Regions from separate parts of the Pseudoalteromonas sp. J2K-J599 genome, predicted to be linked through region 3. Evidence: predicted binding sites of a transcription regulator. Region 3 holds the regulator's gene; each other region holds the start of a gene.
What was found. Region 3 encodes sigma-54, which starts transcription at its own class of promoters, with help from an activator protein. Its sites were predicted from a motif close to GTTGGCACGNNNNTNGNNT; they were not measured.
Positions count from the first base shown of each region.

Region 1: AC5NT5_RS14070 (DUF2726 domain-containing protein) is a predicted target of sigma-54. The motif match lies at 1,683-1,701, and genes of this name have one in related genera.
Region 2: AC5NT5_RS15810 (TorF family putative porin) is a predicted target of sigma-54. The motif match lies at 5,645-5,663, and genes of this name have one in related genera.
Region 4: AC5NT5_RS15170 (BON domain-containing protein) is a predicted target of sigma-54. The motif match lies at 4,391-4,409, and genes of this name have one in related genera.

Region 1 is NZ_CM200271.1:3,130,166-3,138,310, forward strand. Features, by position in the region: gene arcB (aerobic respiration two-component sensor histidine kinase ArcB) at 1-473, opposite strand, end outside; gene folE2 (GTP cyclohydrolase FolE2) at 705-1,625, shown strand; gene AC5NT5_RS14070 (DUF2726 domain-containing protein) at 1,741-2,337, shown strand; gene mtnN (5'-methylthioadenosine/S-adenosylhomocysteine nucleosidase) at 2,460-3,167, shown strand; gene AC5NT5_RS14080 (cobalamin biosynthesis protein CobD/CbiB) at 3,168-4,112, shown strand; gene tyrS (tyrosine--tRNA ligase) at 4,176-5,375, opposite strand; gene AC5NT5_RS14090 (peptidoglycan DD-metalloendopeptidase family protein) at 5,699-7,012, shown strand; gene AC5NT5_RS14095 (hypothetical protein) at 7,094-7,270, opposite strand; gene AC5NT5_RS14100 (aldo/keto reductase) at 7,284-8,145, opposite strand, start outside.
Region 2 is NZ_CM200271.1:3,487,720-3,495,864, reverse strand. Features, by position in the region: gene AC5NT5_RS15840 (Bor family protein) at 143-454, shown strand; gene AC5NT5_RS15835 (Bor/Iss family lipoprotein) at 451-780, shown strand; gene AC5NT5_RS15830 (ABC transporter permease) at 794-2,032, opposite strand; gene AC5NT5_RS15825 (ABC transporter ATP-binding protein) at 2,025-2,732, opposite strand; gene AC5NT5_RS15820 (efflux RND transporter periplasmic adaptor subunit) at 2,732-3,898, opposite strand; gene AC5NT5_RS15815 (YIP1 family protein) at 3,954-4,667, opposite strand; gene AC5NT5_RS15810 (TorF family putative porin) at 4,860-5,546, opposite strand; gene AC5NT5_RS15805 (hypothetical protein) at 5,823-6,986, opposite strand; gene AC5NT5_RS15800 (helix-turn-helix transcriptional regulator) at 7,142-7,342, opposite strand; gene AC5NT5_RS15795 (hypothetical protein) at 7,351-7,770, opposite strand; gene AC5NT5_RS15790 (AsmA family protein) at 8,003-8,145, shown strand, end outside.
Region 3 is NZ_CM200271.1:628,899-637,043, forward strand. Features, by position in the region: gene mgtE (magnesium transporter) at 1-655, opposite strand, end outside; gene AC5NT5_RS02780 (HPr family phosphocarrier protein) at 787-1,059, opposite strand; gene rapZ (RNase adapter RapZ) at 1,102-1,947, opposite strand; gene ptsN (PTS IIA-like nitrogen regulatory protein PtsN) at 1,966-2,418, opposite strand; gene hpf (ribosome hibernation promoting factor) at 2,423-2,710, opposite strand; gene AC5NT5_RS02800 (RNA polymerase factor sigma-54) at 2,737-4,236, opposite strand; gene lptB (LPS export ABC transporter ATP-binding protein) at 4,306-5,031, opposite strand; gene lptA (lipopolysaccharide transport periplasmic protein LptA) at 5,028-5,573, opposite strand; gene lptC (LPS export ABC transporter periplasmic protein LptC) at 5,563-6,117, opposite strand; gene kdsC (3-deoxy-manno-octulosonate-8-phosphatase KdsC) at 6,114-6,665, opposite strand; gene AC5NT5_RS02825 (KpsF/GutQ family sugar-phosphate isomerase) at 6,666-7,637, opposite strand; gene AC5NT5_RS02830 (calcium/sodium antiporter) at 7,641-8,145, opposite strand, start outside.
Region 4 is NZ_CM200271.1:3,360,125-3,368,269, forward strand. Features, by position in the region: gene AC5NT5_RS15135 (LysE family translocator) at 1-173, opposite strand, end outside; gene AC5NT5_RS15140 (hypothetical protein) at 185-958, opposite strand; gene AC5NT5_RS15145 (CreA family protein) at 1,006-1,491, opposite strand; gene AC5NT5_RS15150 (5-carboxymethyl-2-hydroxymuconate Delta-isomerase) at 1,699-2,028, shown strand; tRNA gene AC5NT5_RS15155 (tRNA-Ile) at 2,339-2,415, opposite strand; gene AC5NT5_RS15160 (hypothetical protein) at 2,669-3,166, opposite strand; gene AC5NT5_RS15165 (YqaE/Pmp3 family membrane protein) at 3,558-3,716, opposite strand; gene AC5NT5_RS15170 (BON domain-containing protein) at 3,789-4,355, opposite strand; partial or broken gene AC5NT5_RS15175 (LiaF domain-containing protein) at 4,684-5,334, shown strand; gene AC5NT5_RS15180 (VOC family protein) at 5,391-5,807, opposite strand; gene suhB (inositol-1-monophosphatase) at 6,051-6,854, shown strand; gene AC5NT5_RS15190 (substrate-binding periplasmic protein) at 6,908-7,717, opposite strand; gene secF (protein translocase subunit SecF) at 8,032-8,145, opposite strand, start outside.

The DNA of each region.
Region 1 (8,145 bases), 1.2 Mb from region 3:
GAATCTACTATTGAGCGCTGCAGCATGCTTTGTTGAGCAAGTTCTTGTTGTGTTTTTTTACGCTCAGCAATTTCTCGTCGTAGTTCTTCGATAGCGCGGTGCTTGGCATGAAATGCCATTTTACGCTCATCAATTTCGATGTTTAGACGGTTAATGTTATCTTTTAGGGTTTGATTTAAAAGCTTTTCTTGTTTGGTGGCGCTATCTAAATAAGCATATGAGGCATCTAGTTGTCGAATTGAATTAAGCAACACACTTATAATTAAAGGAGAAACCACAGCCGTAAAAAACACCACGGCTAAAATATCAACCAGGTGTAATTCGCCTATCGCCACATAATAAAACATGCTCGATAAAATAAGAGATACAGTTAAAAATAAAGTGTAACAAATAGCAGCGGTTTTAAATTCACCAAATCGCGTTATTGAGCTGGAAAGTACCCGAGCCCAAGGGCTCAAAGAATAATCGGTCATACGTAATTTTATCTCTTAGCTGTGTACTTAATATAAAGAAGGCAATGCGTATGTACAAACATACCATTTTCCCAGATTTTAGCATTTTTCTCCTACCACTACTCACGTTGTGCGATAAAAACAGAATTTTTCATGTTTGATTTAGCTCATCTATTAAACTCATCATTTCAGCAATAAATTATTTAGTGTAAAATGCCCCACTTTATTATCCCCAAAATACGAGTAGCGCACATGCAAACCAATATGCCAGATATAGCAGACACTGCACCCGCTTTACAAACAGGTAAATTAGACTGGGTTGGCATGGGCGAAATAGAACTGCCATTTATTTTTGAATCCCGAGACTTATCTCCAGTTACAGTAAACGCCAAAGCTCGTGCATTTGTAAATTTACATAAAGAAGATGCCAAAGGCATTCATATGTCACGTCTATTTTTGGCACTTGATCTGCTTTCAACCGAGCAGCAAGTCAATCCGCAAACGATAGCGCAGGCACTCGATACCTTTATAACTAGCCACGAAGGGCTGAGCGATAAAGCACAAATTGAATTTAAATTTGAATTACCGCTACGCCGTAAGTCACTATTAAGTGGTAAAGCGGGCTGGAAAAGCTACCCCGTTGTACTTACCAGTACAATTGAAAATAACGTTATTAGCTACGAGCTAACCGTAGATGTTACTTATTCTTCAACGTGCCCATGCTCTGCTGCACTTGCGCGCCAGCTTATACAAAACGCGTTTAACGAAAAGTTTAACCAAGAAACCTTAAGCCAAAAAGATGTGCACGAATGGCTAGGCACTACACAAGGCATTGTAGCTACTCCCCACTCGCAGCGCTCTATTGCCAACGTAAAAGTAAAGCTTGATAGCAACATTCAAGAATTTGACGTAGTTACGCTAATTAACACCCTTGAAGCTGAGCTTAAAACACCAGTACAAGCAGCAGTAAAACGTGAAGACGAGCAAGAATTTGCCCGTTTGAATGGTCAAAACCTTATGTTTTGTGAAGATGCAGCGCGTAAAATTAAAGCACTGCTAGAGGCAAACAATTACAGTGATTATTGGCTGCAAATAAACCACTATGAGTCACTGCATGCACACGATGCTGTTGCTATTGCAGTAAAAGGTATTAAAGGAGGCTACAAAGCTTAATCGCTGTGTAGCTATTGCTTGTATACCAGTCGGTAATTATTTTATAACCCATACTTTTTAGGCACGTAAATTGCTTTATTTGAGCAGTGTCAATTTGTTGTTATGGAGTTACCGTATGGAATTCGCTTTATTATTAATCCTAGTATTAGTTGTCGGGGCCTCTGTTGTTGCGTCAAAATTTAATGACGATGGCGGAAACCCGTATCCTTTTACTCGCAAGCAAACTGTTTTTACGCAGGTTGAAGGCGCTTTTTTAAATCTTCTAGAGCGTGCTGTTGGCGATCAATATAAAATTGTTAGTCGTGTTAAGTTAATCGACGTTATTGACTGTAAGCAAGGCCTTTCAGTAAAGTCTAAACGTGCTGCTTTAGCTAAAGCTAAAAATAAGCAACTCGACTTTGTTTTAATCGACAAAGAAAAACTAACAATCATTGCTGCTGTTGACCTAGTTAACAATGCCAACAAAGATGGCCACAAAGCTCAACGCGACTGGTTTGTAAACGGTGCACTAGAGTCTGCGGGCATTCCACATATTCGTATGAAAGTTAAATCGGGCTACCGTCCTTCTGAAGTACGCGATGCAATTATGTTTAAACTTGGTAAGCCTGCAGCAACACAAACTCAGCGCCCTGTTCGTAATCGCTCACATAAGCCAGCGGTACTTTCACCTTCTCAAGCTAAAGCGCAAACCACCGCGTTAGCTGAAATTTAAAAAACGAATTAAATACTCTCCTAAAAAGTATTTAAAGCGAGCTCATAAACAAGCTCGCTTTTTTGTTTTTTATTGCTAACTTCACGTATAATCAGGTGATTCAAACTCAGGAATTAAACTTTATGAATGTTGGTATTATTGGCGCAATGGAGCCAGAAGTTAAAATTTTACGTGAAGCTATGCAAAACCCACAAATTTTAACTAAAGCAGGTTTCACTTTTTATACTGGCGAGTTGGCTGGTAACACGGTGACACTTGTTCAATCTGGTATTGGTAAAGTCGCATCAACTATTGCAACTACCTTACTGATCGATAACTTCAAACCTGATTGCATAATTAACACAGGCTCAGCCGGTGGATTCGATCCTTCTCTTAGTGTAGGCGATGTAGTAATTTCGTCAGAAGTACGTCACCACGATGTAGACGTAACTGCTTTTGGCTACGAAATTGGCCAAGTACCACAAATGCCGGCAGGCTTTGCAGCACACCCTAAATTAGTTGAAGCAGCACAGCAAACTATCGAACAAATCAGTGATGTTAAAACACTCGTTGGCTTAATTTGTACTGGTGACACATTTATGTGTGACCCTATACGCATTGATAAAGCACGTAGTGATTTTCCTACAATGCTTGCTGTTGAAATGGAAGGCGCTTCAATTGCACAAACGTGTTTTACGCTAAACACACCATTTGTTGTAATTCGCTCAATGTCTGATATTGCTGGTAAAGAGTCACCACAATCATTTGAAGAATACCTAGAAACAGCATCAATCAACTCATCTAAAATGGTTGTTGCACTTTTAGAAAAACTTACAGCAGTATCTTTGTAAATGCTTAGCAATATTGTTCAAAATCACTTGGACTTTATTGCCTTTATACTAGCGCTCCTTGCTGAGCGCTTTATTCCCCTTATTAGCTGGTATCATCCTAATACGGCGTTAAATGCTGTTTTTAGTGCTATCGGCAAACGTATATACAAAAGCAAAGAACCTAAAAGCTATCAATATTTGGCAGCTATACTCGCAAGCTCACTTATTTTAAGTGTCATTCTCATTATTGTAGTGTTACTACTCGAGTTTGCTTTTTACCCTGAATTACTCGCAGGTCTTATTTTATATTTATGCCTAGAAAGTAAGAGCATTGATAAAAAAGCACTTCGCATTGCAAAGTTAACTAAACAAAAACAAAAATCCACAGCACGCGAATTACTAAAGCCACTGCTTGCCCGTGAAGTTAATAGACTTTCATCTGCTGGTATTATCAAAGCATTAACTGAGAGCTTAATACTGCGCACTGCTCGATACTATTTCGTAGTCATATTTATATTTTTAGCATTTGGTCCTATTGCTGCCCTTGCCTATCGGTTACTTACCTTAATACAACAAGCATGGCGTAGTGATATCCCCCCAAATAGTTACTTTTTAAAACCGCTTAAAACACTCTTGTTTATTATTGAATACATTCCGATGCGCTTACTCGCTTTAACTATTGCAGCAAGTCGAGCAAGCAAACAAAGCATGCATTATATAAAGCATTATGGCAGGCATTTTTATCAAACAAATACAGGCTGGCTCTTAAGCACATGTTCTGCATCACTTGGCGTGCAGCTGGGCGGGCCTGCAGTTTATTTAGGTACTCGCTTTAATAAAATGCGTATTGGCACTGATAGACTACCTACACCCGAGGATGTACCTGTAATAATTAATAGGTTAAATCAGGCCCGTGTATTTTGGTTGTTAGTAATAGCCAGCATTGAAATATTAAAATTGATTTAAAGGGCTCAAAATACGAGCACAAAAAAACCAGCCGAGGCTGGTTTTTTAGTTTTTAAACTGTGCTTAAGCTACAGTGATGTTTGCAAACTTACGTTTACCTACTTGGTAAATAGCCGTTGTGCCTTTTGCTATTTCAAGTTTGGTATCAGTGATTTTATCTTCACCGTTAAGTTTAACTGCACCTTGCTTAATCATACGCATTGCTTCTGATGTACTTACTACTAAATTTGCTTCTTTAAGCAAGTTAGCAATTAAAATAGTATCTTCTGTAATAGTGATTGTTAGCTCTGGGATTTCATCTGGTAACGCTTTTTTCTGAAAACGCTGAATAAAATCATCATGTGCACCTTGTGCATCAGCTTCACTATGAAAACGAGCAATTAGCTCTTTAGCTAGTTCAATTTTAATATCGCGCGGATTCGTACCTTGCTCAACACGTTCTTTTTGAGCTGCAATTTCTTCAATAGAAAGCGCACTTAATAAGTCGTAGTAACGCCACATTAGCACATCACTAATTGACATTATTTTACCAAACATATCGTTAGGCGCATCAGTAATACCAATGTAATTACCAAGCGACTTAGACATTTTTTGAACGCCGTCAGTACCTTCAAGTAATGGCATCATTAATACTGTTTGCGGCTTTTGACCTTCTACTTTTTGTAGCTCACGGCCCATTAACAAATTAAAGCGCTGATCAGTTCCACCTAGTTCAACATCTGACTCTAGTGCAACCGAATCCCAACCTTGTACCAGTGGATATAAAAACTCATGAATTGCAATTGGTTGGCCGCTTCCATAACGCTTTTTAAAGTCATCACGTTCAAGCATACGTGCTACGGTTTGGTTTGCAGCAAGTTTAATCATGCCTGCAGCGCCTAACTTTTCCATCCAAGTAGAGTTAAATGCAACAGTGGTTTTAGCAGGATCTAGAATTTTGAATACTTGTTCTTTATATGTTTCGGCATTGGCCAGTACATCTTCACGAGTAAGTGGTTTACGCGTTACGTTTTTCCCCGTTGGGTCACCAATCATGCCAGTAAAGTCACCAATTAAGAAAATAACCTCATGACCTAAATCCTGAAAGGTTTTCATTTTATTAATTAGTACAGTGTGTCCTAAGTGTAAATCAGGCGCTGTAGGATCAAAGCCTGCTTTTATTTTTAGCTTCTTGCCCGACTTTAGTTTTTCAACTAGTTCGTCTTCAATTAATATTTCTTCTGCACCGCGTTTTATCTCTGCTAGAGCGGTTTGTAAATCCACTGTGTATTACTCCAAAATTCTGCCGACGAAGGGGCGACTAGTTACTTGCGTAGTCACGGTTTAATAAAGGTTTAAACCGAATAAATAGATGTAGCTAACATAACAAATTTCTACCTAATTAAAACAACTTTTTAAGTGATTCATGCAACTAAACTAAATCAATTGAGTCTTAGCTAGGTAGAGCGTTAAAAAAGGCTTTCTAAGCCCGATTTTAGCGTAGTTTAAGGTCAGTTTAAATCTACAAAACACTAGTATTCGTACATTATTAAGTATATCCTGCAATATTATGTATTTATTATCTTGACAGCAGAAAAAGGCACGTTATGGTTCACGTGGTTCACACGCTCCCCAAAAAACACAAATTGCTTATTCTAGGTTTGGTTTCTGCTATTGTTGGCTTAGCCTTTCTTCCTTCTGAAAAAGCCACTGCATCCAAAGACAATAGTGCAAATGCACTAGAAATTGGTAAGCGCTATGAGTTACAAGTTAAAGTTGATAACAACGAAAAATTAACTGAGTTAAATTCAGAGCAAGCAGCAGAAAAGTTACCAGAATACGACTTTGTCGATCATAAAGTTAAAAATGGCGACAATTTAGCAATTATCTTTAAGCGTGCTGGTTTTTCGGCTCAAACGCTTCATAAACTAATTAACACTAATGCAGAGACTCGCAAACTGACTAAAATTCACCCAGGTGAAATACTTAGTTTTGCAACAGCTGAAGATGGCTCTTTAGCTCAACTGCGTTATGTGATTTCAAAAACAGATACTTTATTTGTTACCTTAAACGAAGAAGGTAACTACGATACAGCTATTGATAGCAAAGAAATTGAAACGCTAACCAAAACCGCTGGCGGCGAAATATCTAATAACTTTTGGACTTCAGCAATTGCAGCAGGTTTAAGCGAACGCCAAATAATGAACTTTGCTGACATATTTGGTTGGGATGTTGATTTTGCAAACGACATTCGTAAAGGCGATGTATTTGGCTTAATTTACGAATCTCATTATGTTGATGGCGAGTTTATTGGTACCGGTAAAATTATTGCAGCTGAATTTGTAAACCAAGGTCAGCGCTTTGCTGCTATTCGCCATACCGACGGCAATTTTTATACGCCAGAAGGGCGTAGCATGAAAAAAGCATTTTTACGTGCACCAGTAAACTTTAAATATATTAGTTCGAGCTTTAACCCTCGCCGCTTACACCCAGTTACTGGGCAAGTTAGAGCGCATCGTGGTATCGACTTTGCTGCGCGCACCGGCACACCAGTGGTTTCATCAGGTAATGGTAAAGTAATTAAAGCGGGTTACAGCAAATACAACGGTAACTATGTATTTATTAGCCATGGCACACAATATGTAACTAAGTACTTACACCTAAATAAGAAACTAGTTAAAACTGGCCAAAAAGTTAAACAGGGCCAACAAATTGGTACTGTAGGGTCTACAGGTCGTGTTACTGGCGCACATTTACACTACGAATTTTTAGTAAATGGCGTTCACCGTAACCCTAAAACTGTAAAGCTTCCTAAGTCAGAGCCATTACCTCGCTCAGAACTTGCTAAGTTTAAACCTATTGCTGATAACTTTATTGCCCAACTTGAGCGCAACCGCGAACTACAAGTTGCACTTAAATAAAGTTTATTAATAAACATTAAAAAAGCCTTTGCAGGTTTAACCTGCAAAGGCTTTTTTGTATGTGATTAGCCAAGTAACATATTAACTCATTAATACATAAATTAGCTGAATAACTAAAGATACCATCACTAACGGCCAAATATATTTGCTGTATTTGGTTGCACCATCAAGTCCCATTTTACTCTGATACTTTTCAAGCAAGGGTATAAGTATTGCCAGCGCAACAAACAAACCAATTAAAATAACGAATATGTTCATATTAACGCCCTACTTATGGTAATTCGTGGCCTTTAGCGCTTACATAAAGTGCATACCAATGCTCACGAGTTAGCTCTACGTTTACAGCATCACAAGAGGCTTTAATCCGTTTAGCATTAGTTGTTCCAATAATTGGCTGAATAGATGCGGGATGGCGAAGCAACCATGCAAGTACAATTGCCTCAGCAGAGGTTTCATAAAGTGCAGCCAGCTTATTAACTAAAAGACTGGTGTTGATATCTGCCTGAGATGCGTTTGATAAATCACTACCGCTGTACAAGCCTTGGCATAAACTACCCCAGCTTTGAATTTGGATTTCAAAATGGCGACAGTACTCAATACTACCTGGCGTAAAATTAAGATCTTTACCGTCACTGTTACCGGCATATACACCTTCATCAACAAACTGATGTTTTTGTAAACTAGCCTCAATTTGGTTAGCCACAATTGGCATATCAAGCGCATGTTGTAAAAAGTTCATTTGGTGCTGCTGCATATTAGACACTGCAAAATTGCGCACTTTACCGCTTTCTTTTAAGCAACTAAATATACGAGCAATCTCGTTAACTTCCATGAGTGGATCAGGGCGATGCAGCATAAGTACGTCTAAATAATCTGTATTTAATCGTTTTAATGATGCTTCAACTGACTGCTCAATCCACTTTGATGAAAAATCATAACGCTTTGGCCCTAAGTCATCTTCAAATCGAATCCCACACTTAGATTGAATATACATGTGCTCTCTAAGCTCTGGCCGCTCACTTAATGCTTTACCAAAAACCTGCTCTGCTTTACCAAAAGTATAAATATCAGCATGGTCAAAAAAATTAATACCACCTTCAATGGCGTTATCTATACATTCATGAGCTTGCTTA
Region 2 (8,145 bases), 870 kb from region 3:
GGCCGCATTTATGCGGCCTTTATGTGTAATAAACTGTATAAAACTTCATAGCGTTTCTACATATTCCCCACAGCTTTTTACGCTAATATTTTATGTTCTCTTATAAAGTTACCTTACTGGTATTTAGTTTATAAGGAGGAGTATGAAACCATTAATTATAGGGGCGATAGCATTAAGCCTCAGTGCTTGTTCTGCGGTAACCATTCAGCCACAGGCAATAGCAAAAATAACGAGCCAAGCTAATTACGAAGATAGCCGCCCATTTTATTTATGGGGATTAGTGGGTGAGCAGCGGGTAGACGTAAAACAAATATGTTCAAATACACCGGTTATTCAAATGCAGTCACAACAAACGTTTAGTGATGGAGCGCTGAGTTTAATTACGCTTGGAATATACTCGCCCCATACCATCAAAGTGTGGTGCCAAGAGCAAGTACTAGGGGAGACATTATGAGCATCAAGCTATTTGCAGCCGGTTGCACACTGATTATTTTAACGGGGTGTACAAATATTTACTTTGATAACGGTATGCAGAGCAAAGTAAGCAATAAAACGCTAAAAAGCTCACAGTGGCATCATAATTTTGCACTTGCGTTGTACGAGGGATCAGAGCCGTTAGATTTAACAAAACATTGCCCACAAGGGGAGTGGCAAAGCGTTCATACGTATAAATCGTTTACTAATGGTTTAGCTGAGGTGGTTGTGAATCAAATTGGCCCAGCTTGGTACCCTAAAACAGTAGAAGTACAATGTAATAAGGTACCATTTAAAGCTAAATAATTATTTAAAATAGTTATTCGTAACGCAGTGCATCTATAGGGTTTAGTCTTGCTGCTTTAATAGCAGGGGCTAAACCAAATATAATCCCAATCATTGATGTAAATCCGAACGATAGTATTACAGCCCATACTGGTATGTATGCATCAGGCATACTTGGGACTAAAAACGAAATAAGCCCTGCGGCGCCATATCCTATAATGAGTCCTATTAAACCACCAAAAAGTGAAAGCACAACGGCTTCAACTAAAAACTGCAGCATAATAAAACCAGGTGTTGCGCCTAGTGCTTTTAATGTACCAATAACGCGTGTGCGTTCAGTGACCGACACTAGCATTATGTTCATAACACCAATACCGCCAACAAGTAAGCTAATGCCAACAATACCAGCAGTAATAGCAGTAGCACTGCTGGTAAATTTATCTATTTGAGCACGAGATTTTTCAGCGGTTTCAAATTCAAAGTCGTTTTCATCTTTCTCTTTTAGTTTATGTAGTTGGCGCAATACACGAGTGATTTTTGCAAGCACTTGTTCTTCGTTAGTACCTTCATTTAACCTAAACATAATTTGCACATTAGTTTGTGTACTTCCGCCTTCTAAAGCACTCATGGTACTAATTGGAATATTAATGTAATCGTCTTGGTCAAAACCAAATAAGCTACCTTGTTTTTCAGCAACGCCAATAATTCTAAACCATTCACCACCTAGCTTTATATATTCACCTACTGGGTTTTCAGGAAGGTTTAGCTTTTCTATGATTGAAGGGCCGATAAATGCGACCCTTCTTCGCTTATCATCGTCCTCAGCACGAATAAAGCGACCAAGTTCAGGATAAGTACGATACGCTTTTTGATAGTCTTGCTCGGTACCGATAACACGCGATGAATGGCTTTTATTTCCATACTCAGCTCCCCCCGAAAAGCGCCAGGTAAACATTAGGGCAGTTAGCGTTTCAGCTTCTTTTATACGCGACTTTAAAGCTAAAAAATCGTCGTAGGTAAGCTTGGCATTTTTACCAACCATTTCAAGTTCAATACTGGTGTAAGGTTTTATTGTTGTTACATCTGGCGACATATCAGCAAGTTGATCGTTTATTTGCTTTGTAAAACCTTGCATTACTGCAACGACAGTAACTACGGCGGCAACACCAATAATAATGCCCAAACAGGTCAGTGCGCTGCGCATTGCATTAGCTTTAATAGCTGAAAAAGCGGCCTTAGTGCCTTCCATTATGGCAAGAGCTGATTTAAACATGCTGCTTGATTCCTTCATCTTTAGTTACATCACTTACCACTTTACCGTCCACTAAACGAATCACGCGTTGGCAATGATCGGCAATTTCTTGCTCATGTGTTACTAAAATAATAGTGTGACCTTCGTTATGCAGCTCATCAAACAAATCCATAATTTCGCGGGTCGTTTTACTATCAAGATTACCTGTGGGTTCATCTCCTAATAATATATGTGGTTTTGTGACTAAAGCGCGGGCAATCGCAACACGTTGACGTTGCCCGCCCGATAGCTGGCTAGATAAATGATTAACTTTATCACCGAGACCTACCCGCTTTAGTGCTTCTAGAGCTTGTTGCTTGCGTTGTTTACTAGGAATAAAGCGATATACTAAAGGCTGCATTACATTTTCTAGTGCGGTTGCACGTGGTATTAAGTTAAAGCTTTGAAATATAAACCCGACACTTTCATTACGCTGATGAGCAAGCTCTGTCTCGGTCATACTTTTTACTAGTTTATCTTTTAAGTAGTATTCGCCACTGCTGGGTGTATCTAAACAGCCTAGTAAGTTCATTAAGGTCGACTTGCCTGAACCAGAAGGTCCTATAATCGCCACGTATTCGTTTTGCATTATATGTACGTTTACATCATCAAGTGCCTTAAATACCTCTGAGCCCATTTTGTATTGTTTATTAATATGCTCTAGCTTGATTACCGCAGACATTAGGCTTCTTCCTTGTCTGCATCTGATTTAAGTTTTACCACATTACCTTCAGTCAGAAGACTTACTGGGCGCGCAGGACCAATAACTATTTTGTCGCCCTCATTTAAGCCGTCAGTAATTGCTTGTTCTATATCAGATGATATTCCAACAGTTACGGCAATTTTGCTAACGGTGTTATCACTATTTAGTCGCCATACAAATGTTTTATCGTCTTCTTTTTGGATTGCTTCTATTGGAAGTTTTAAACCGTTTTCGGCAATGCTTGTTGCGATCTCTGCTCTACAACTCATTCCTGCATATAGCTGGCGTTCAGTAGTATCGAGTAATACTTTTACTTTAAACGATAAACCTTGAGAGCCGGCTTGGTTTTTAGCTGAAGTACCAATATTGATTACTGTGCCGCTAAATGGTTTATTAGGGTATGCGGCCGCATAAATATTCGCTTTTTGGTTAAGCTTAATGCTCGCAATGTCGGTTTCATCCACACGTAGCTCGGCTAAGATAGCGCTAGGATCGGCTACTAGCATTAAATCAGAGCCAATAATATTAGTAGTACCGGCTATAACGGTTTCACCTTCTTTAATATTTACAGATGCAAGCAAGCCGCTCATTGGAGCTCTAAATACACTTTTACTTAAGCGATCTTGCGCAATTTGTAGTGACGCTTGTGCTTGGTTGTACGACTCTATTCGTGATTCAATATCGATTTTAGCTAGATCGCGTGCGCTTTCAATATTCTCGTAGCTCTCTTGATTACCTAAACCGACATCATATAAGTCTTTTTGTCTTTTAAGTTGGCGCTCTAGGTTAGCAAGGCGTGTTTTATTGTGTTTAATTTCAATTTCTGTGGCGCGAAGGATTGCTTTACTACGGGTAACTTCTGATTCAAAGGCAGTTGTATCAAGGCGCATTAACATATCGCCTTGTTTAACTCCTTGGCCTTCTTGAACAAATATTTTATCTACTCGGCCCGTCACTTCAGAGCGTAATTGCACTTGTGTATTAAAAACTAAATTACCTGAAGCCATTATTGAGTCAGCAATGTCGCCAAGCTCTACTTGAGCAATATTTACTTCGGCTTGTTTTTCATCGCCAGAAATTTGCTTTGACACAATTAGGGCTATAAATGCGCCTACAGCGAGTGTGATGATTATTGCTTTTTTCATTTTATCTATCCGTGAATTAAGTAATGTGGAGCTAGTATCTACCTCCACTTAAGAGTTAACTTGCTGCAATGATTGCCCAAATACCAAAAATAATAATTGAAGGAAGAGCAGAGAATAGGAGTGCTTTGTTAGTTGAAAAATTAGTCCAGCATTTTAAGCCGATCATTCCCAGCGAAATGCTCCAAAAGCTAAATAAGTTTATTGATTCTAATAAGCTATAAAAAGGATGGCCAATTTCAAGTCCTATTATTAATTGGTTAATAGATGCGTAGCTAAATACGGCTTGTTGAGATATTTGATCTGTACTTGCACTTAGTACAAGAGCAATTGTTCCTAGGCTTGAAATAACAACTGGCATCATTGTCCAGGTAGCGAATCCATACCAAGCTCCGTAGCTATGTTCTGATTCAGGATCTTGTTTAGCCACAAGCATATAATAAAGTGCCATTAATGCATTCATGATAGCCAGCGCAATTACGCCGCCAAACAAACCAAACCATATTTGGCCTTCTGCATTTTGCTCTATACTTTGGCGAATCATTTTTTGCTCGCCAATCGTCGCATCAATAGTTGATGCTGCTACTTGCTCATTAATCAAAAACTGCATATCAACAGTGGAATAAAAAATATAAATACTCGCCATTGAAACTAAAGACATGACTATAAAAGCAAGCCATGACCAACCTTTGGCGTGTTCAACACCATTGAAAGCTTTACTAGGACTTATATAAATATCGAGTAGGGCGCTAAACGCGTTAGGTGATTTCATTATTATTCCTTTATACCTATTTTATGGCTAGGCAGTTATAAATGCCCAGTGACTAGGTAATAGAATAAAGGAAAATGTATGTATTGTTTTCATTCAATTGTAACGGTTTGTTAACAGATGTGAGGGGTCTTGTGCAAAAACGAGAAAAGGGCCAAAAGGCCCTTCGTGTCGCAGCAAGTAACACATTCTTTCTTATAAATTAAAGTCTACAGAATAAGCAACGTAAGCTTTAATATCTGAATCATCCATATCTGTATCAGACAAACCAAAAGTAAAACCGTCTTTCGAAATTGATACACCGTAATCTAAGATATTATCATCGCCAATAAAGTCACCAGAGTAGTGGCCTAAGTGAAGTGCCATTTCAGTGCCGTTACTGCCAACAGCAAAACCGTAATCAGCTGTCAGGTAAAGTGAATCACCAAAGTCTGTACCATCACCACTTGCAGCTGATGTTGCAAGTACAGAAGCACCAAAGGTAAAGCCTTCAACACTGATGCTACCGTAAATTTCAGAGAAATCTGCGTCTGCTTCAGAAGCTGCGTCTGGGTAAGCGTAATAAATATAACCAACATCGTAGCTAACACTTTCGTTAATATCGCCACCAAAGCCTGCATATAAGTCAAGCTCATAGGTCATTTCATCGGCCCACGATGCGTTTGAAGCCCAAGTACCTGCATAAAAGCCCGATTCATTGGCGTAATCAATACCGCCTGAAATAGCTGCATCGCCCCCAGTTTGCTCTTGACCACGCCATAAGTAGTTTGATGTTGCCGCTGCATTAGCAGTTACTTCAGCATGTACGGCTGTTGACGTTAAAGATGTTGCGCCCATTAATGCTATAGCACTTATAGCGATGGTTTTTTTTAGTTTTAGCATGTCCATTTCCCGTTATATGATTTTTGCTCGCCAAGGTTTTTATTATGTAATCGGAACCTTTAGGCTGACGGCTTTTTATTGTTTAACTAACGGGATAATTGCACTGTGTGTGCCAGCTTCATTATTTTTTATTAAAAATTATTTTTATACATTAAAAACATGGGCTTGTATTTTATAGATTGAGAAGAGATATGGCATGTAGGAAGATGTTGCGCACACTGCTGGTGCATAAATTAACCTAGCCGCACCATAAAAGTACGGCTAAATTAGAAGTTTTTAGCCAAATATAGTGCGCATAAGGCTAATTGTTTCGTTTACACTACGACCTTTTTGAACTTCACTCACAATTGAATCGCGCTTACTGCGAATGTGCTCAGGAATATCGTCAGCAGCAAGTGCGCGGTCTACTAAAATTTCTGCAGACTCTTTACCTCTACGCTGAGTTTTACCTGTCGTAGTTGTAGTTCGTTTAGGCTTACTTAACAGTTTGATGTAGTTAGAGTTATCTGGTGTTTTTGCATCAGCATAGTGAAAGAAACATGGGATTAGTGCTTTAATAGCAACTAATTGTGCTTCTAACTCATTACTAGGTTTAGCCATTTTGTACCATGACATAGCTTGAATACCTTTTACAATATCTTGCCAGTAACGCTCAAAATCACTATTTTTTAGTTTAGAAACACCAAGGGCACCGCATAATGCATCTAATCGATTGTTTGTGATCGGAGTAAATATATCAGGGCGACGCATTGCAAGCAGTCGTGTTGCAGGCGCAAGTGTTGGTTTTTCATTATTGTCGGTGAATATTTTTGAATAAGCAGCAACAAATTGTTGATATTCGTATTGAGTAATGTCACCTTCAAGTGGAATATTTACTAGTGCATCGTCAAAGGCACCTGGTAAATCGCCAAGCATTTGATGAAAGCTCTTCGCACTTTTTGTTGATGCAAACCATTCAACGTCAAAGTTGTATGTGCTTGGATCAAGTGATGCCATGTGCTTACCGCTAAACGCAAGTAAGTCTTCAGGAATCATATCTTTAAGAGATTGTTCACGAATGCTTTTAATGTAGTCTACTAAGCGAAGCTGTTCATCAAGAGCAATAACGTCTTTGTGTTGTTCTACAAATACACTTACTACAGGCCACGGAGCAATACGTAAAGTTTTAACCTGTAAAAAGCTGATAGCTGAAATAAGCTGATCGTGTAGCTTCTTAAGTACTGGTAATTGCTGCGGCTCTAGTAAATCGTAGTTCATACGATCTCTGCTTGCACTTAGCAATTCGTAACACCAAGGTAAAAAATCATCAGGGTGGTTTTCTACTTTCACGGCCATAAGGTTAAGGCTTAATTCTGAAGATTGCTTCAGAATGTTCTGATAGATTTGATTTTCTTGTTCGCCTAGCGTCATTTTTGACGGTGAAATTAGCAGTTTTTTCATGCCTTGTAGAATCTCCGGTTTAGATATATATTTTTTTGCTGGTCTATTTTAGCGCAATTACGCTAATAACAACAGCGCTGTCCTCCATACGTTGTAATTGAAGTAGCTAAATCGGTGTTTTTGCTAATAGAATGAGACTAACGCTTTAACATGTATCAATCATTTTTATCTAGTACAAAGAGACTTTCAACTGAGGTATTAAAATGCTTTGCTATTTTTAGAGCAATTATTACCGAAGGGGTAAATCGTGCCGTTTCTACTGTACTAATAGTCTTACGTGAAACCGCAATTAGATCAGCCAAGTCTTGTTGAGAAAGGCCTGCTTCTTTGCGGTATTTTGCAATTTTATTTTGCACTTTTGCTCCTAATCTTTGCTTTGCCAAAGAATTGATACGCCGTATATTAAACTCATTACAGCAAGGTAAAATGTAGCCATCATGCTGTGAGATACTTCTAAAGCAAGAGTATCGGAGAGTAAGTACACGCCACCCATACTAAAAAGTAAGCCAAGCACGACATGTTTATAGGCAATAGTGTCGATGGTATTTAAATACTCATCTTTATATGTAAGGTGGTATTTCATTCTCCATGTAAACCCGCCTCTGATCACAAACATAAAGAATGAACCTAAAAAAGCAGCAGTTCCTAAAAACAATAGTGGGGCTGATGTTTGATTAAGCATTGGGTAAACACTAATGATTAATAAAGTGACCCCCATGAATAATGAAAACCATGCATTTTGGCCCATAAATTTTTCTTCACTTTTAATATCGTAATTAGACATAGCTCATTTCCTTTTAAAATTTTTACAATATGTAACCTGTAGGTATCAATGCAACCTTAATGTTTCATTGGGTCAATATTTATTTGTAACCTAAAGGTATCAAAATGTTTCAGGGGCGATTCAGGATGGGAATGTAATATCTAATAAAAAGCTTTTTTATCAGAACGACAATGATTTTAAGGCTAACACTCGCTATGATAAGAACATTATTTGCACGTTTGAAAGGACGATCATGAAAACCTTACTTAAAATTGTAGGTGTAATACTTTTACTATGTATAGCACTAATTGTTGCCGCACCGTTTTTAATCCCTACTGATACTATTTTTAACAAAGTTTCAGAACAGGTAGAACAAACAACTGGGCGCACTCTTAC
Region 3 (8,145 bases):
CCATTGAGATTGGGATAGACTCACAATCTTCATCCATTAAATCGCGGACAATTTTTTCTGGCGGATTAGTTAATAATGTACTCAGCGATAAAGCGCCTATAAAGCAGTTATGTTTATCAACAACATATAAATCATCTGTACCCTCTGGTAACTCACCACGCAGTCTAATATAACGAAGTACAACATCGAGTGTTACATCAGGGCGAATGGTCACCGTATCGGTGTTCATTAGCGCACCTGCTGAACGCTCTTGATATGACAGTGCTTGCGTGGCACGTTCACGGTCTTGAATGTCCATCGCGCTAACAACGTCTTTATAGACGGTATCTGGCAGGCTACGTAATACTTCACCTAAGTCATCGTGGCCCATGTCTTCAGTTGCGGCGGCAATGTGCTTAGGTTCCATTTGGGCAATAATGCCTAAACGAACATCTTCAGATAATTCTTCAAGAACATCACCCTGCACATCAGGATCGACCAATTGCCAAAGCAGTCGGCGAATTTTATGCGGTGATGATTCTAATAATAATGCGGTATCACAAGGAGCCGTTTTTGCGAGCATGCGTCTAACTTGAACAAATTGACCACTATTGAGTGACTTCGTCACCTGCTTTAGTTGCTGTAGTGGATAATCTTGTTCAAAAGCTTCTGGCATTGGCGTCCTTTATAAATTGTTATATTACTTTATGGGGGGAGGTGAGTTAACTGGCGTTACTAACCTATTTATTTTATATATCTGTTTTAATTGAAGCACTAGTAATGCGAATATTGTTTTTATAAAACAGATTATTCTTGTTCATTAAAGCGTTGTGCTATTAATTCTCCAACAGCGTGTAAAGCTTGCTCAGAATCAGGGCCTTTACAAACAACTTTAACTTCTTTTCCTTGGCTACTTTCAAGTAACATTAATGCAAGTACGCTATCGCCTGCTGCTTCTTTGTCATCTTGGAATAATGTGATTGTAGCATCAAATTGTACTGCTAATTGCGCAAGCACAGTAGCTGCTCTGGCGTGTAAGCCTAATTTGTTTTTTATTAAAAAGGTATCTTCACAATGCATAACTTACTCTACCTAAGCTGAACAGGTGATTATTCAGCTATATTATTTTTCTTGTTCGCGATGGCGAATTTTTACATTGGGATGTGTCATTGCAAAACTTTCACCGATAGTTTGCGCTAAATACACAGAGCGATGTTGCCCACCTGTACACCCAATAGCAATGGTTAAATAACTGCGGTTATTTCGTTCTAAATGCGGTAACCACGTTTGTACAAATGTTTGAATTTGCCATGTGAATTTTTGCACTATGCTGTGATTAGCTAAATAGTCTTTAACCGGTTGATCTAACCCATTTAAAGGCTTCAACTCTGGTTCCCAGTGTGGATTTGGTAAAAAGCGTGCATCAAATACGTAGTCTGCTTCTTTTGGTATACCGTGTTTAAAACCAAATGATTCAAATGTGACAATCAGTTGCTTATCTTTTTTACCTAAAATCTTTTCACGAATAGATTCAGCGAGTTGATGAACACTTAAATCAGTCGTATCTATCATAAAGTCGGCGCGAGTGGTTAATACATCAAGTAATTCTTTTTCTTTTTTGATGGCTAAATCAAGGGGCAACGAGTCTATTGATAGTGGGTGTAATCTGCGTGTTTCAGAAAAGCGTTTGATCAATGTCTGATCGTCACTATCTAAATAAAATAACGTAGGGTTTGCAAAGCCTGGTAAGTATTCAAGAATATCGTTAAATTCATCTTGTTCTTTAGGTATGTTGCGCACATCTATGCTAACAGCAATTTTATCGTAGCTATCAGACACACTGCGAACTAATGAAGGTAGTAGGTTTACTGGAATATTATCTACGCAATAATAACCTAAATCTTCTACAACGCGCAAAGCAACCGACTTTCCAGAACCGGAACGGCCGCTTATGATAATTAACTCCATTTAACACCCTTTATAAAACTATGATTGATCGACAATAACTTGGTAAAGCTCAGTATCAGATTTTGCACTGCGTAACTGTTTACAAAAATCTTTGTTGTTTAGTTTATCAGCAATGGTTGCTAGAGTCTTTAAGTGCTGCTGGTTATCGCCATCTGGTACGATGAGTGCGACGAAAATATCAACAGGGCGATTATCGATTGCATCAAAGTTTATTGGAGTTTCGCTAACGAGCACTAAAGCCAAAGGCTCTTCTGCACCGCTCATTCTTCCATGAGGAATAGCAATGCCACGTCCTATACCTGTACTACCTAATTTCTCTCTGCTCATTAAAGCATTAAGAATATCTTGTTGCGGTAAATACGGAAGTTTGTCGTGAGCAAGTTCGCTAATGAACTCTAAAATTCTTTTTTTGCTATTAAAAAGGACCGCAGCTTTGCTGCAGTCCTGGCATATAAGTGAACTTAATTTCATCATATTAGTGTCGAGCAAGCTTCTCTTTGTGTTTGATTACTTGGCGATCGAGCTTGTCGATCAACGAGTCAATAGCGGCATACATATCTTGATGTTCTGTAGAGGCAAATAGCTCAGCACCGCTTACGTGTATTGTGGCTTCTGCTTTTTGATTTAATTTTTCTACATCGAGAATGACATGAACATTATTAATATGATCAGAGTGTCTTTCAAGCTTCGCAAATTTAGTATTAATATAGTCTCTTAGTGAATCGGTTAATTCTACGTGACGACCAGTTAAGTTTAGTTGCATAAGCATTACCCTCTTAGTTTAGCGTCTTAAATCAGACTTTTACGCTGATTTGACGGTGGAATAGCAAGAGATTCGCGGTATTTTGCGATTGTACGTCTCGCTACTTTAATTCCTTGCTCAGCCAATATATCCGCTATTTTGCTATCACTCAATGGTTTTGCTGAGTTTTCTGCTGCGATTAATTTTCGGATAAGCGCACGTATTGCTGTAGATGAACATTCACCACCGTTTTCAGTACTTACATGGCTTGAGAAAAAATATTTAAGCTCAAATATACCACGGGGTGTATGCATGTACTTTTGAGTAGTTACGCGAGAAATTGTCGATTCGTGCATTTCTACCATTTCAGCAACATCATTTAAAACCATTGGTTTCATGGCTTCAGGGCCATGTTCAAAAAAGCCTTGTTGTTGCTTAACAATACAATTAGTAACTTTTAATAGCGTGTCGTTTCTACTTTCTAAGCTTTTAATAAACCATTTAGCTTCTTGTAAATGTGAGCGAATAAACTGGCTGTCGCCACTTGATTTTACAGTGCGAGACATTGCTGCGTATTGGCTATTAACACGAATTTTAGGCATGCTATCTGGGTTTAATTCGACAACCCAGCGGCCTTTAATTTTTTTAACTGACACATCAGGAATAACATACTCAGATTCTTCCCTTACAATAGTATCTGCAGGTTTTGGGTTGAGAGTATGTATTAGTGTCATTACTTCTTTAAGCTCTTCTTCTTTAAGCTTTGTTTTTTTCATTAATGTACGATAGTCGCGAGCTGCTAATAGATCAATATGCTCGGTTAAAATCATTTTCGTTTCATTAATGTAAGGTGTTTCTTTATCAAATTGATTAAGCTGAATACACAAACACTCTTGTAAACTACGTGCAGCAATACCAACAGGATCAAACAGTTGGATGCGTTTTAATACCGCTTCAATTTCATCAAGTTCAACTTCGTTATCATCTTCGTTTTCTTGATTAAAGCTTTCTAAAATCTCTTCGCAGCTTAGTGTTAAAATACCTGAATCATCGACGGCCTCTACAATCGCAATAGCGATGGCTTCATCGGTAGGGCTAAATGGCGTTAGTTGTAATTGCCACATTAAATACTCATGCAGCGTTTCAGTAGAGGCGCCTTGGTATATTGATTCGTCTTCAGGCATTGGACCTGATGAGGCTGCAGGAGCGGCACTCATGTACTCATCCCAACTGACATCCATAGCCATGTCGTCACTTAGCGTGTCTTTTGCAAGTGCTTCACCAGTATCTTGTTCGTATTCGCTCGGAGCATCATCAGCAGATGCGCTAACAGTTATGTCATCGGTATCAGCTTTTTGCTCGTTTTTACCAGCAGCGTCTTCGGAATAGTCTGCCTCTTCAACCTCTAATAGTGGATTACTGTCGAGAGCTTCTTGTATTTCTTGCTGGAGATCCAATGTACTGAGTTGCAACAAACGAATAGCTTGTTGCAACTGTGGAGTCATTGTAAGTTGCTGGCCCATGCGCAGCTGTAGTGATTGCCTCATGTATCTCTAACAATCCTTTTATGTTGTTATAATTAATACTAGCAGATGCTTAAAGACATGGCGTAAATGTTACAGCCTAAATTGCTCGCCTAAGTAAACATCGCGTACTGTTTTATCATTTAATACGTGTTCTGGAGTACCTGATGCAATCAGCTCCCCATGAGAAACAATGTAGGCTTTTTCACAAACATCAAGGGTCTCTCTTACGTTATGGTCGGTAATTAATACACCAATCCCACGATTTTTAAGATGTTCTATTATTTTCTTTATATCTAATACCGAAATAGGGTCAACACCGGCAAACGGTTCATCCAGTAATATAAATTTAGGATCTGCTGCCAGCGCTCGTGCTATTTCTACACGACGACGTTCTCCCCCCGATAATGCCATACCTTGGCTATCACGAATGTGTTGTATGCTAAATTCATCTAATAAGTTATTGAGCGTGTCTTCTCTGGCTTGTTTATTTAGTTCTTTGCGCGTTTCTAAAATGGCCATTAAGTTTTGATAAACAGTCAGCTTTCTAAAAATCGATGACTCTTGTGGTAAGTAGCCTATGCCTAATCTAGCACGACTATGCATAGGTAAAAGAGTAATATCGTTATCATCAATAGATATTTTACCTTTGTCGCTAGGAACAAGCCCTACAATCATATAAAAAGTCGTTGTTTTACCAGCACCGTTAGGGCCAAGTAAGCCAACTATACTGCCAGCTTGTACTTCAAGGCCGACGTTTTTTACAACTTCACGACCTTTATAGCTTTTTGCCAATAGTTCTGCTTTTAATGTGCTCATGGTTGACCTTTATCGCCTTTTTTACTTTTTTTAGTTTCGATCGGTACTAAAATTGTGTGAACGCGGTCAGTTGAGTTTTCATCTTTTTCGGCACTGATGAGCTGCTGCTCTATGTCGTAGGTAATGCTTTTAGCATTTATTTTTTGTCCGGCTTGCGATACTTGTGCATTACCAACAAGCGTTAAAAAACGCTTAGATACATCATAACGTACTTCGTCAGCACTGGCGCTCATAGTCGTGCCGTCTGATTGCTTTTCTTCAAAGTGCGCAGGGCTACCTGTGGCAATTAATAATTGTTTATTATCACCAAGTTCATCACGTTTGTGTACTTCGAGGCGATCGGCTGTAATGCGGCGATTACCGTGAATAATCTCAACGTTTTTCTCAAAAATACCCACATTAGCTTTCAATTGACCTTCTTGCTTGTCGGCACTTATTGAAATTTGATTGGCAGCAGGTTGCGTGTTTTGCTCTGCAGCACTACTATTAAACGCTAGTATAAGTGTAGGAATTATAAATGATTTTAATATTTTATTGGTCATAATATATGGTTCGCGTATGGTTAATTAGTTTTATCACTTCGGTTTTCAAGTCGGCTTCTAGGCCTTTACCGGTGATTTTTAAATTGGGTCCAGTGATAATGACGGGTTGCTCCGAACGCATTGTTAATAACTTTATATCAACCTGAATATTATCAGCATTGATTTTGTCTATCATGGCGTTATCGGTTAAATTTTTGGCAACCACATTACCTTCTAAAATTAATTGTTTATCTTCATATAATGTTGCTTCGTCTGCATTTATTTGCCACGTTTGTTGCTCGTTATATAAAGTAAAAATGGGTTTTTCAAAAAACGTGAAACCTAATTGCTGGTATAGCTCCATTTTAGCCGCAGTGACTTTGTGGCTAATTTTACCTTGCTCATCATAGGCTGTCTGTTTGAGCTCAATAGCTATGTAATCAGGCTTAGCAACAACTTCAGGCTCAGCCTGAGGCACAATATTTGTTTGTGTAAAATAAGGGTACCAAAGCCAAACCATACAGCTAATGAATAAAACGCTTAATATTATGCGCGCTGCATTCATGAACTAGTGCCTTGTGTAGTCAATGCTTTACCATTTTCAAGCATGAGCAAATCGGTGAGTTCTCTCACAGCGCCAAAACCACCAGGCATTTGCGTTACATAATGTGACAAACGCTTAATAAGAGGGTGGGCATCATTTACTGCAACGGCAAAGCCTACTAACTCCATAACAGGCATGTCAGGACCGTCATCACCAATATAAGCAATTTGTTCATCGCTAAGGTTGAGTTTATCTTTTAATTCTTGATAGGCAATGAGCTTATTTTCTTGGCCTTGATAAATATGCTGTACGGTTAAGCTGCTCATACGTTGTTGTACTATCTGTGAATGACGACCAGTAATAACAGCTACTTCAAAGCCACTGTTTATAAGTGCTTTAATGCCAAAACCATCTTTTGTATTAAATGCTTTTAGCTCTTCACCTTGATTGCCAAGGTAAATACGGCCATCAGAAAATACACCATCAATATCGCATATAAGTAGTTTTACTTTTTTAGCGCGTGCTTTTGCATCATCGCTCAGCGGTTGATAGAGTTCTTCAAATTGCATTTATAACACTCCTGCTTTTAATAGGTCTTGCATATTTAATGCGCCAATAGGTTGGTTTTTCTCATTGACGACGATTAGGCCATTTATACGTTTACGTTCCATAATATTGAGCGCTTCAGCGGCTAAAATATCTTGCGTAGCTGTAGTGCATAACTTAGTCATAACAACATCTATTTGTGTTGTATGAATATCAATTCTTTGTTCTAAAATGCGACGTAAGTCACCATCGGTAAATAACCCTACGAGTTGCTGATTTTCATCAACAATGGCTGTCATACCTAATCCTTTAGCTGACATTTCTATTAGAGCATCTTTAACTGTTTGTGAAACATCAATAATAGGTGTATTTGCGCCGCTGTGCATAACATCTTTTAAAGTAAGTAATAAGCGCTTGCCTAAACTACCACCTGGGTGAGATAGCGCGAAGTCATCAGCTGTAAAGCCGCGAGCTTCTAATAATGCAACTGCCATGGCATCGCCCATCGCAAGCGTTGCAGTGGTACTTGATGTAGGGGCTAGACCCAATGAACAAGCTTCTTTTTCTACTTTAATGCACACATGTACATTAGCAAGGGTTGCCATAGTTGATTGTGTATTGCCAGTCATCGCTATCATTTTGGCACCAAGTCGTTTTAAAACCGGAATGATATTTAAAACTTCGCTGGTTTCCCCTGAATTAGAAATAAGCATTACCACGTCATTTTTAGTGATCATACCTAAATCACCATGACTTGCTTCACCAGGGTGAACAAAAAACGCTGGGCTGCCAGTACTTGCAAGGGTTGCCGCTATTTTATTGCCAATATGGCCTGATTTTCCCATGCCAATAACAATAATACGGCCTTCACAGTCGTACATTAATTGGCACGCGTTATGAAAATTTTCATCTACATATTGTGCAATATCACTAAGTGCTTGGCGCTCAACATCTAAAACGCGAAGGCCTTGTTCAATAAAGTTTAGCGTTGCCATCATTTACCCTACTTGACTAAAAATATACCCTTGGTAACCCAAAAACGCTATTAGCAATAAGCCGCCTTCTACCCTATTGATACGCTGGGTGCCTCTAAAGTTCAATGACATAATAATAAGAGCAAGTGTTGCACCAATCATAATTAATATATCTCGGCTTACTAACGATGGATCAATTGCTGAAGGATTAATAATACCTGCTAGAGGTAATACAGCTAAAATATTAAATATGTTTGAGCCAACAATATTACCTAGTGCTAAATCATCTTCATTTTTAAGTACACCTGCAACCGAGGCGGCAAGTTCAGGCAAGCTAGTACCAATGGCAATAATTGTTAAACCAATGACTAAGTCGCTTAAGCCGAGGTATTTAGCAATATCAACAGCTGAGCCGATTAAAAAATGAGAACTAACCGGCAAGAGTACCATGCCGACAATTAACCAAAATACCGCTTTTTTAGTAGGTACATCGTTTGGTACATCGTCGCAGGCTTCTGAGACAAATGGG
Region 4 (8,145 bases), 1.0 Mb from region 3:
CAATAGGCAACGTGCAGTAAAATAGCAGCGCCAACACCGGCGCTTGTCCACAATGCATTACGCCTTCCTTGTTGCACACTTTGCTTAAGTACTACGGCAAAGTCGGGCCCAGGGCTTGCTACTGCAAAAAAATGAGCAATAACAATCAGTAAAAATTCATCTAAGTATTCCACGCAAATCCTTGCTAGTTTGGCGAATAAGCTAATAACAGCGGGTTGGCCGAGTTATTTACCAATGCTTTAATTTCTTTTTGTGCTTTTTTAAACTGGCCACGTAAATGCGGCTTTAAATGTTTTTTAGACACCTTATCGTTTTTAAAGTAACTAATTAGGGCATGCATAAATACCGTATGCGTTTCACTTAACTTAGCTTCACGGTTAGCGTATGGGTTATAGCAAGAGCCACACCCGCCTTTAAACTGATACACCGTGTTGCTCAACATCACACCAAACCCTAAAAAACAAGCAAGTGCATCAGCAGCTTGTGGTAAATACTCCCTACCACCAGGCGGCAGCACCCCAACGTGATGAATAAGTATGGTGGCCAGAGTACCCGCATAACTTGCCACTAAATCTTGTGGCTGATTAATCTGATTAGGATTAAAAGAAATATTAATCGTATGGCTTGGCGGCACAATTAAATGGCTGCCTTCGCCACGTATTTCATTGCTAAATTCGAAGTGTGGAAAAACTTGCGGTTGTAATTGCTGCGGTGCAACTAGTTGGATAGGCCATGCGTTCATACCCGCGTAATTAGTAACGCGGTTAAAAACATTGCTCGCCATTTCTTCAATGCTCGATACCGAATCAGGGAAAAAAGTGGCCGTTGGCAGTATTATTTGAGTGTGCTTTGTAAAAAACTCAGCATCAAAGTTTTCTACAGCCCAAATAAATGTATCAATAAGCCATTGCTGCTCTTGCTGCTCTAATAATGGCTTTGATTTAAATAAAGCTAACATAGTGTGCTCTTTTAGGTTTTAGTTTAGGTGCTTACGTAGGTGCTAACTTAGTCTTTTTGTGTAAGCGCCCAGTCCCACGCTTGAGTATTGTATAGCGGCACTGTTGATAGCGCATGGTGGTGGCTTCCACTGGACTCTTTAGTTGAGTACGATAAGTACAATAAAGTACGATTTTCAGCATCGTAAATACGACGCACTTTTAGTGATTTAAATAATATACTTTTAGATGATTTAAAGATCACCTCGCCCGATTTGCTACGGTCTATTTTTTGTAGCTGCTGCGCTGTAATTGGCCCCGTTTGACGACACGCTATAGACATATCTGAGGGATCAGAAAAGTCCAAATTAGCCTCTATGTGACTAATATGACAAGTAACGCCCTCAACAATAGGATCTTGCTGCGAATTTACCACAACATCCTTAGTTGTAAATAGCCCAAGGCTTACCGACGCAACATCGTCAGAGCAAGCACTTAACGTAACAATTGCACCTGCAAGTAAAGCTAAACGTTTAAATTTTTGTGGTAATTTCATACTTATCCTTAATCAATATTTAGGTAACTTAGTAGATAAGTTACTAAGCGAAGGTTCACCTGTTTGTTTTTATACTAACATCAAAAATAAATACGACTAAATTAGTTTAAAGTAAAGATTTTAGATAGCTCAGGGTTTAGTGACCCCTCTTGTATTTGGTACAATTACCTCTCGCTCATGCAGTAACTCATAATAGGAAACGCCTAAATGCCGCACATTATTATTGAACACTCAGAAGACCTCCCCGTTTTACCTCAAGTACTGGTAGAAAAAATTCATACAACCGCTTTTGAAAGTAACTTGTTTGAATTAGAAACCATAAAAACACGTGCTATTGCTTATCAGCAATATCAACTTGGCGCAGGAAAATCAGGGTTTATACATATCGCGGTACATATTTTGGCAGGACGCTCAATTGAGCAAAAACAAATGTTAAGCGAACTGCTACTTTCATGTTTAAAAACATATTGCAGAGCATCAGACAGTCTAAGCGTAAATATTTACGATATTGAGCATGAGATATACCGTAAAAATTAGTTAACTCTTGTAGTTTTGAGCAATAAAAGTAAACACTAGTAAGTAAAAAGCCCCAATAGGGGCTTTTTTGTCTTCTGAAATTAAATGCTGAACACTGTCACTTATAAAGCAAAGCATCTGATCTAACGCTGGAATTTAATAGTGCATTCGCACTATTTCAAATTTAAGAAAGCTTAGCTTAATCTATGGATTAATTTTATTTAGATTACGTTTATTATTAGGGGTAACTAAAGAATAAAAATTACACAATATTAAATTAATGTAGCTTTAAATAATTTGGATAGGTATTTACTTGGGAAATTTGTAAAAGTGGTGGCCCCTCCCAGACTCGAACTGGGGACCTAACGATTATGAGTCGTGTGCTCTAACCAACTGAGCTAAGGGGCCAACTTTATATAACTGCCAGGCAGTTAATTTTTGAAGCGTTCAGTCACAGAGCGACTAAAGCGGGTTGCAGTATAAAAACTTTTTAGGTGCTTGTCACTACCAAAAACCTTTATTTTAACAATCAACAAGCTAACTGCTTAAATAGTAATCTTTTAAGTGGGCATAAACATAAAATGTAAGGTATTTACCGTGCTATTCACTGTATTAAATTATAAACAAAACCTATCCCATATAGTCTTTTATATTTAACCCTCTACTTTTTAAGCGAAGCTGACATATATGTGTAGGCATACAAGGCTGTAAAAAATATGCTTGGGGCTACTGTAAGTGCCAAATTAGGTGTCTGATTAATTACATTCACCATAATCACTAAGCTCGATTGAACAGTAATCGGAATAATAAGCGCAAAAAGTACACCTGCTATTTTTTTGTTACTTAAATACGAGGCGCTAGAGTTAATTGCATTATTGAAGCTTTGTCGTATTGCTACGTTTTGTGGTGTTTTAGAATGAAACATACAAATAATTGGAGTTACAAACGCAAGCGTTACATAACTAAACTTATACTTGTTGACGACCATTTTTAAAATAAAGGTAAAAAACAGCGTTACAAATCCACTATACAAACCTTGCACTAATGCAGCTTGAAGCGTAACCGATTTAGCAATGTCTGCCGCACTATTTGCCCAGTAGGCCCAACTAAAATAAAAAACGAAAGACACAACGCCTGACATTATAAGTCGAATATTCAATTAACTGCCTCAATATGCCTAAAACCTAGTTTAATGATAACACTAGAAGTGAAGGTAATATTGTCACTAAATAATAAAGTATTTGATTGTATATTATAGATGTATAAACACACTAATGTTGAAGATTTCCTAAATGGCATCAAGTCAGAATCTGAGCGCGGCTGTTAGCTGGAAAGCTTATTAGTAAACAATAAGTATAGTTTTAAAATAATATTGGGAGTGAGTTAAGGAAGTGAGTTAATGGGTTGAAGAGTTTTAAAAATTGGATTTAATCTAAAAAACTATCTAAAAACTATCTAAAAATTCTTTAAAAACTAATATTGTGAGCCGATCGGTACTAAAGTATTTAGCTAAACCTCAGTAGTCGGCTTACACAATATATAATCTGTCATTATTTTTTCGCAATAATGTAGATTGCATGTATTAACCCTGGGAAATAACCTAGCAGTGTTAATAGAATATTTAACCAAAAATGCATACCTAAGCCAACTTGCAAAAACACACCTAATGGCGGTAATAGAACCGAAAGTATTATACGAATAATATCCATGATCAAACTCCATTTAAATTAAACATTGAAAAGACTTAAAGCCCAGTATTACTGGGCCTAAACTATACTGTATTATTCAGCAACAATAGCTAGTTTATCAACTACGTCGCGAACATCTTCAGCATTTTTAGCAATTTTAACTGCTAGTTGCTTTTCAGCTTCAGACTCTACAGAGCCATTCAGAGTTACCACACCGTTGTCGGTATCAACATCAATGTCTGTACCACCTACTTCTGAGTCAAACAGGAAGCGAGTTGTGATTACAGTGGTGATTTTAGCATCCGTTAGGTCGTTATCATCATCGTCCATCATGTCGTTGTTTTTATCTTCGGTGTCCATGCTTTTAACAACAGTAAGGCTGTTATCAACATCAGTTACACCATCTAGGCTAAGTACAAGTTCTTCTGCTAGCTCTTTATCGAGTTCGCTATTAACTTTACCTGTAAGTACTACCTTGCCATTTTTTACATCAGTGTTAATGTCAAAGTTGTTTAGATTAGTGTTCATAAGTAGAACGGTTTCTGCCTTACCATCAATCCAAGCATCTTTACTTTCGTTTTCCCAGCTGTTTGCTTGGGCACCCATAGCCGTAGTACCAAGAACTAGAGCTGCGATAATAGATTTGTTAAATGTTTTCATAATCTTTCTCCTTTTGATTAAAGACACTTTAACTAATGCGAGCTTCAGGCCAACTTTATTTACACTTAAAATTCAAAGACTTGAATTAATTAAAAGATAAAACCTTATCTATGTTTTTGTAACTATTTACAGGCTACTCGGTAAAACTTTCTCAAATAGTGAAAATAGCTAGATAATTGCTCTTTTGGTTAATCTATCGTTAATATAACAAAACAAAAAACACCGTTAAAAAATAACCAATTGATAATTAATGAAATTATATTTGGTACGCGGTTTGCAGCCTAACTACAAGAGCAGTATCAATAGTAAATATAATAAGGAATAACTCATGTCTGTAAAAGTTGAAGACCGCCCAATAGAGCAAGTACGCGAACAAGTGATTGATCAATTAATTTATAATTACAGTCATGGTGTTATTTCTGTTGATGCATTTGAAAGACGTTTAGATAATGCGATGGATGCACCTAATAACGAAGCTCTGCTAGCCTTAGTAGAAGACTTAACACTTAATACCGATCAGCAATATAAAGCAGAAAAACAATCGCAATTTACACCACATTATAGTGCACAGCAAAACAGTGATGATGATTTTACATTACGCAGTATTTTAGGATCTAACGAGCGAAGTGGTCAGTGGGTTGTGCCAAAAAATATATATTTGAGTAACTTTATGGGATCGGTGGTGCTTGATTTTACCGATGCTATTTTTGCGCATCAAAATGTAACTATTCACGTTAACTGTATTTTTGGTAGCGATGAAATTTACGTACCAGAGCATGTCAATGTAGTGTCTAAAATGTTTTGTATTTTAAGTAGCCTTGAAAATAAATCTGTGTCGCTTAACAAACGCCAAGGCCCTACAATTCATATTGAAGGAAAGGCAGTAATGGGCTCGGTTGAGGTAAAAATAAAGCGCACAATTAAAGAAAAATTTATAAGCTTTGCAAATGAGCTAAAAACCCAGTTTGGCACGGGTAATAATAATCGCTCACTATTATTGAGTAGCAGCACTTTAGCGTGCTGCTTAGTATTTTATTATAAATCGTTATTTCGCTCGCTTGGTATATCACTTAAATACTCTACAAACTCAACTTCAAACCCTGCAGGATCAATAAAGTAGACATTCTTTCTGAAAGGATTCTCGCTACCTTGCTTGCTTAGAGTAAAACCCACTTTATTTAAGCGCATTACTACTGCGCTTAAATTATTAGTTACATAAGCAAAGTGTGCAAAACCAACTTGATGGCCCGATAAGTTTCTGTTTTCACCTTCACCATGACTGCTTATCGCAATGTAATGCGTGTCATCTCCAAAGTGTACCCAGCATCTTGGTTTTCCATGCCAATCGCCTCTGCCCTCACTTCTAATCGACCAATGTGGAAATACAGCGCGATAAAATGTAAGCATACTATCTATATCACTCGCGACTAAGTTTACGTGCTCTAAATACATAATGTTATCCTATCAGTTAAGTTAGGAGCACGATAAAACCTCAAGTTAACTTTAGGTAAAGTGTTATTTAAAATTAATTTATTTAAATGCAGATAATTATTTTTTAAAAATATATACACTTTTCAATCTTGTATAAAAAACAAACACAAGTATTTGGGGTTTATTGTTTACTTTATGGCAAAAGTCGCTAAAATACGCCGGCTGAAATATATAAACGTTCTTTTACAACCCAAAGGTAATACCATGCATCCAATGTTAAACATTGCGGTTCGCGCTGCGCGCAACGCAGGCAAAATTTTACTTCGCGCAAGTGAAGATTTATCAAAAGTTGAAGTGCAACAAAAAGGCGCTAACGACTTAGTAACTAACATTGATAAAGAAGCCGAAGCCGTAATTCGTGACACTATTTTACAGTCTTACCCTACTCACTCAATTGTTGGTGAAGAACTAGGTGAGCATAAAGGCAAGGATGATGATTACCAATGGATTGTAGATCCTATCGATGGAACAACTAACTTCATCAAAGGTATCCCTCATTACGCGGTTTCTATCGCACTTAAAGTTAAAGGTCGTTTAGACCAAGCTGTTATTTATGATCCAATTCGCGGTGAGCTTTTCACTGCATCTCGCGGTCAAGGCACTCAGTTAAACAGTAAACGTCTACGCGTTAGCAAAACTACGGTTCTTGCAGGCACTGTACTTGCTACTGGTTTCCCGTTCAAAAACAAAAACCACATGGATGCATACACTGAAGCGTTTAAAGCATTATTTGTACACACTGCTGATATTCGCCGTGCAGGTTGTTCTGCTTTAGATATGGCATACGTTGCAGCTGGCCGTGTTGATGGATTTTTTGAAATTGGTTTAAAACCTTGGAACTCTGCTGCAGGCGAACTTATGGTTAAAGAAGCGGGCGGTATGGTTGTAGATTTCGCCGGTGGTAATAACTATAACCACAGCGGCAATATTATCTGTGGTTCACCAAAACTGACTCAAGCAATTATTCGCGAAATTCGTCCAGTATTAACTGAGTCGTTACTTCGCTAATTAAATGCTATTAATAGCATACTAGAAAGGAGCCCAGGCTCCTTTTTTTGTGCCTAAAAATAAGGGTTATCTAGCTTCAACTCTACTGTTTTACCTTTTTCATAAGGTAACGAGTTTAAATCTTTTGCGAAATATTCATCAAATAAAGCATCAAACTCGCCATTTTTTTGCATTATCTCAAGCCCTTTTTTAATTGCCACTGCAAGCTCTGGCTTACTATTTGATACAAAATAATAAAACCCTGTTGGATAACTCATATATAAATTAGGTACTATCACTAGGTTACTTTGTTTATTTGCCGCTAGCTCTGAATTAACCTCGATAAATGAACGTGGGAAGTAATCAATACGCCCTGCACTTGTTAAGGCAAACATAGCCTGATAATTTGCAAACGGCCTTATATGCAGGCCATTAAACGCCATTATTTTTGTATCAGGCCAATCATGACCTTGTACCGCAGAAAGCCTACCTAACTGCTCTAAGCTAGTAATACCTTTAAATCTAGCAATGCTGTTCTTACTTGTTAATAGTGCCCTTTTACCTATGTAGCCTTTAAATAATGGGATTTTAATCGCAATAGCTAAAGACTCTCTTTCGGGGCTGCTCATACTCCAGTATAAATCTAAATTTTTTGTATCTAGTGCTATTAAAGTACGTTGTTGATGGGGATGAATTAAAACGGGGTTAATCTCTGCAGGGTATTGTGCGCTCACCAGTGCTTTTTCTAATAGCTCGTTAAGGTAGTCGTCACGAGCATATTGAACACGCTGCTCCTGCGCTACATTTACGATATTTACCTCACTCGCTAAAGCGCTGCATACAAACAAACTTACTACGTTAATCAAATACTTTAATGGCAACATAATTATCACCCTAGTTATTATCGGTAGTTTTAACAGTTATTATTGATAGTTTAAATTATCGCGTTATTTAAGCTAAACAGCTTCCAGCGCCTAAATAAAAGATGACGATATTATGTAACTGTACTTATTAATAACCGCGCTATTCATACTTATCTTAAATACATAGTACGACGTTACACTCATGGCGTGCTCTACAAAGTTAGCACTGTTTATTCATACTTGCACAGTAAAGCTAAAACAATCGTGAGCATAAATATATTACAGGCAATAAAAAACCGCTCAATGAGCGGTTTTTTAAAGTAGTTACAAAACCATTACGGCATAGCGTCTTGGTCTGCGCCTTCTTTTTCAATTACTTCTGGTATTAAATCTTCTTTGCTTACGCCCATTGCTATAGCAACAGAGCTTGCAACATAAATCGAAGAATA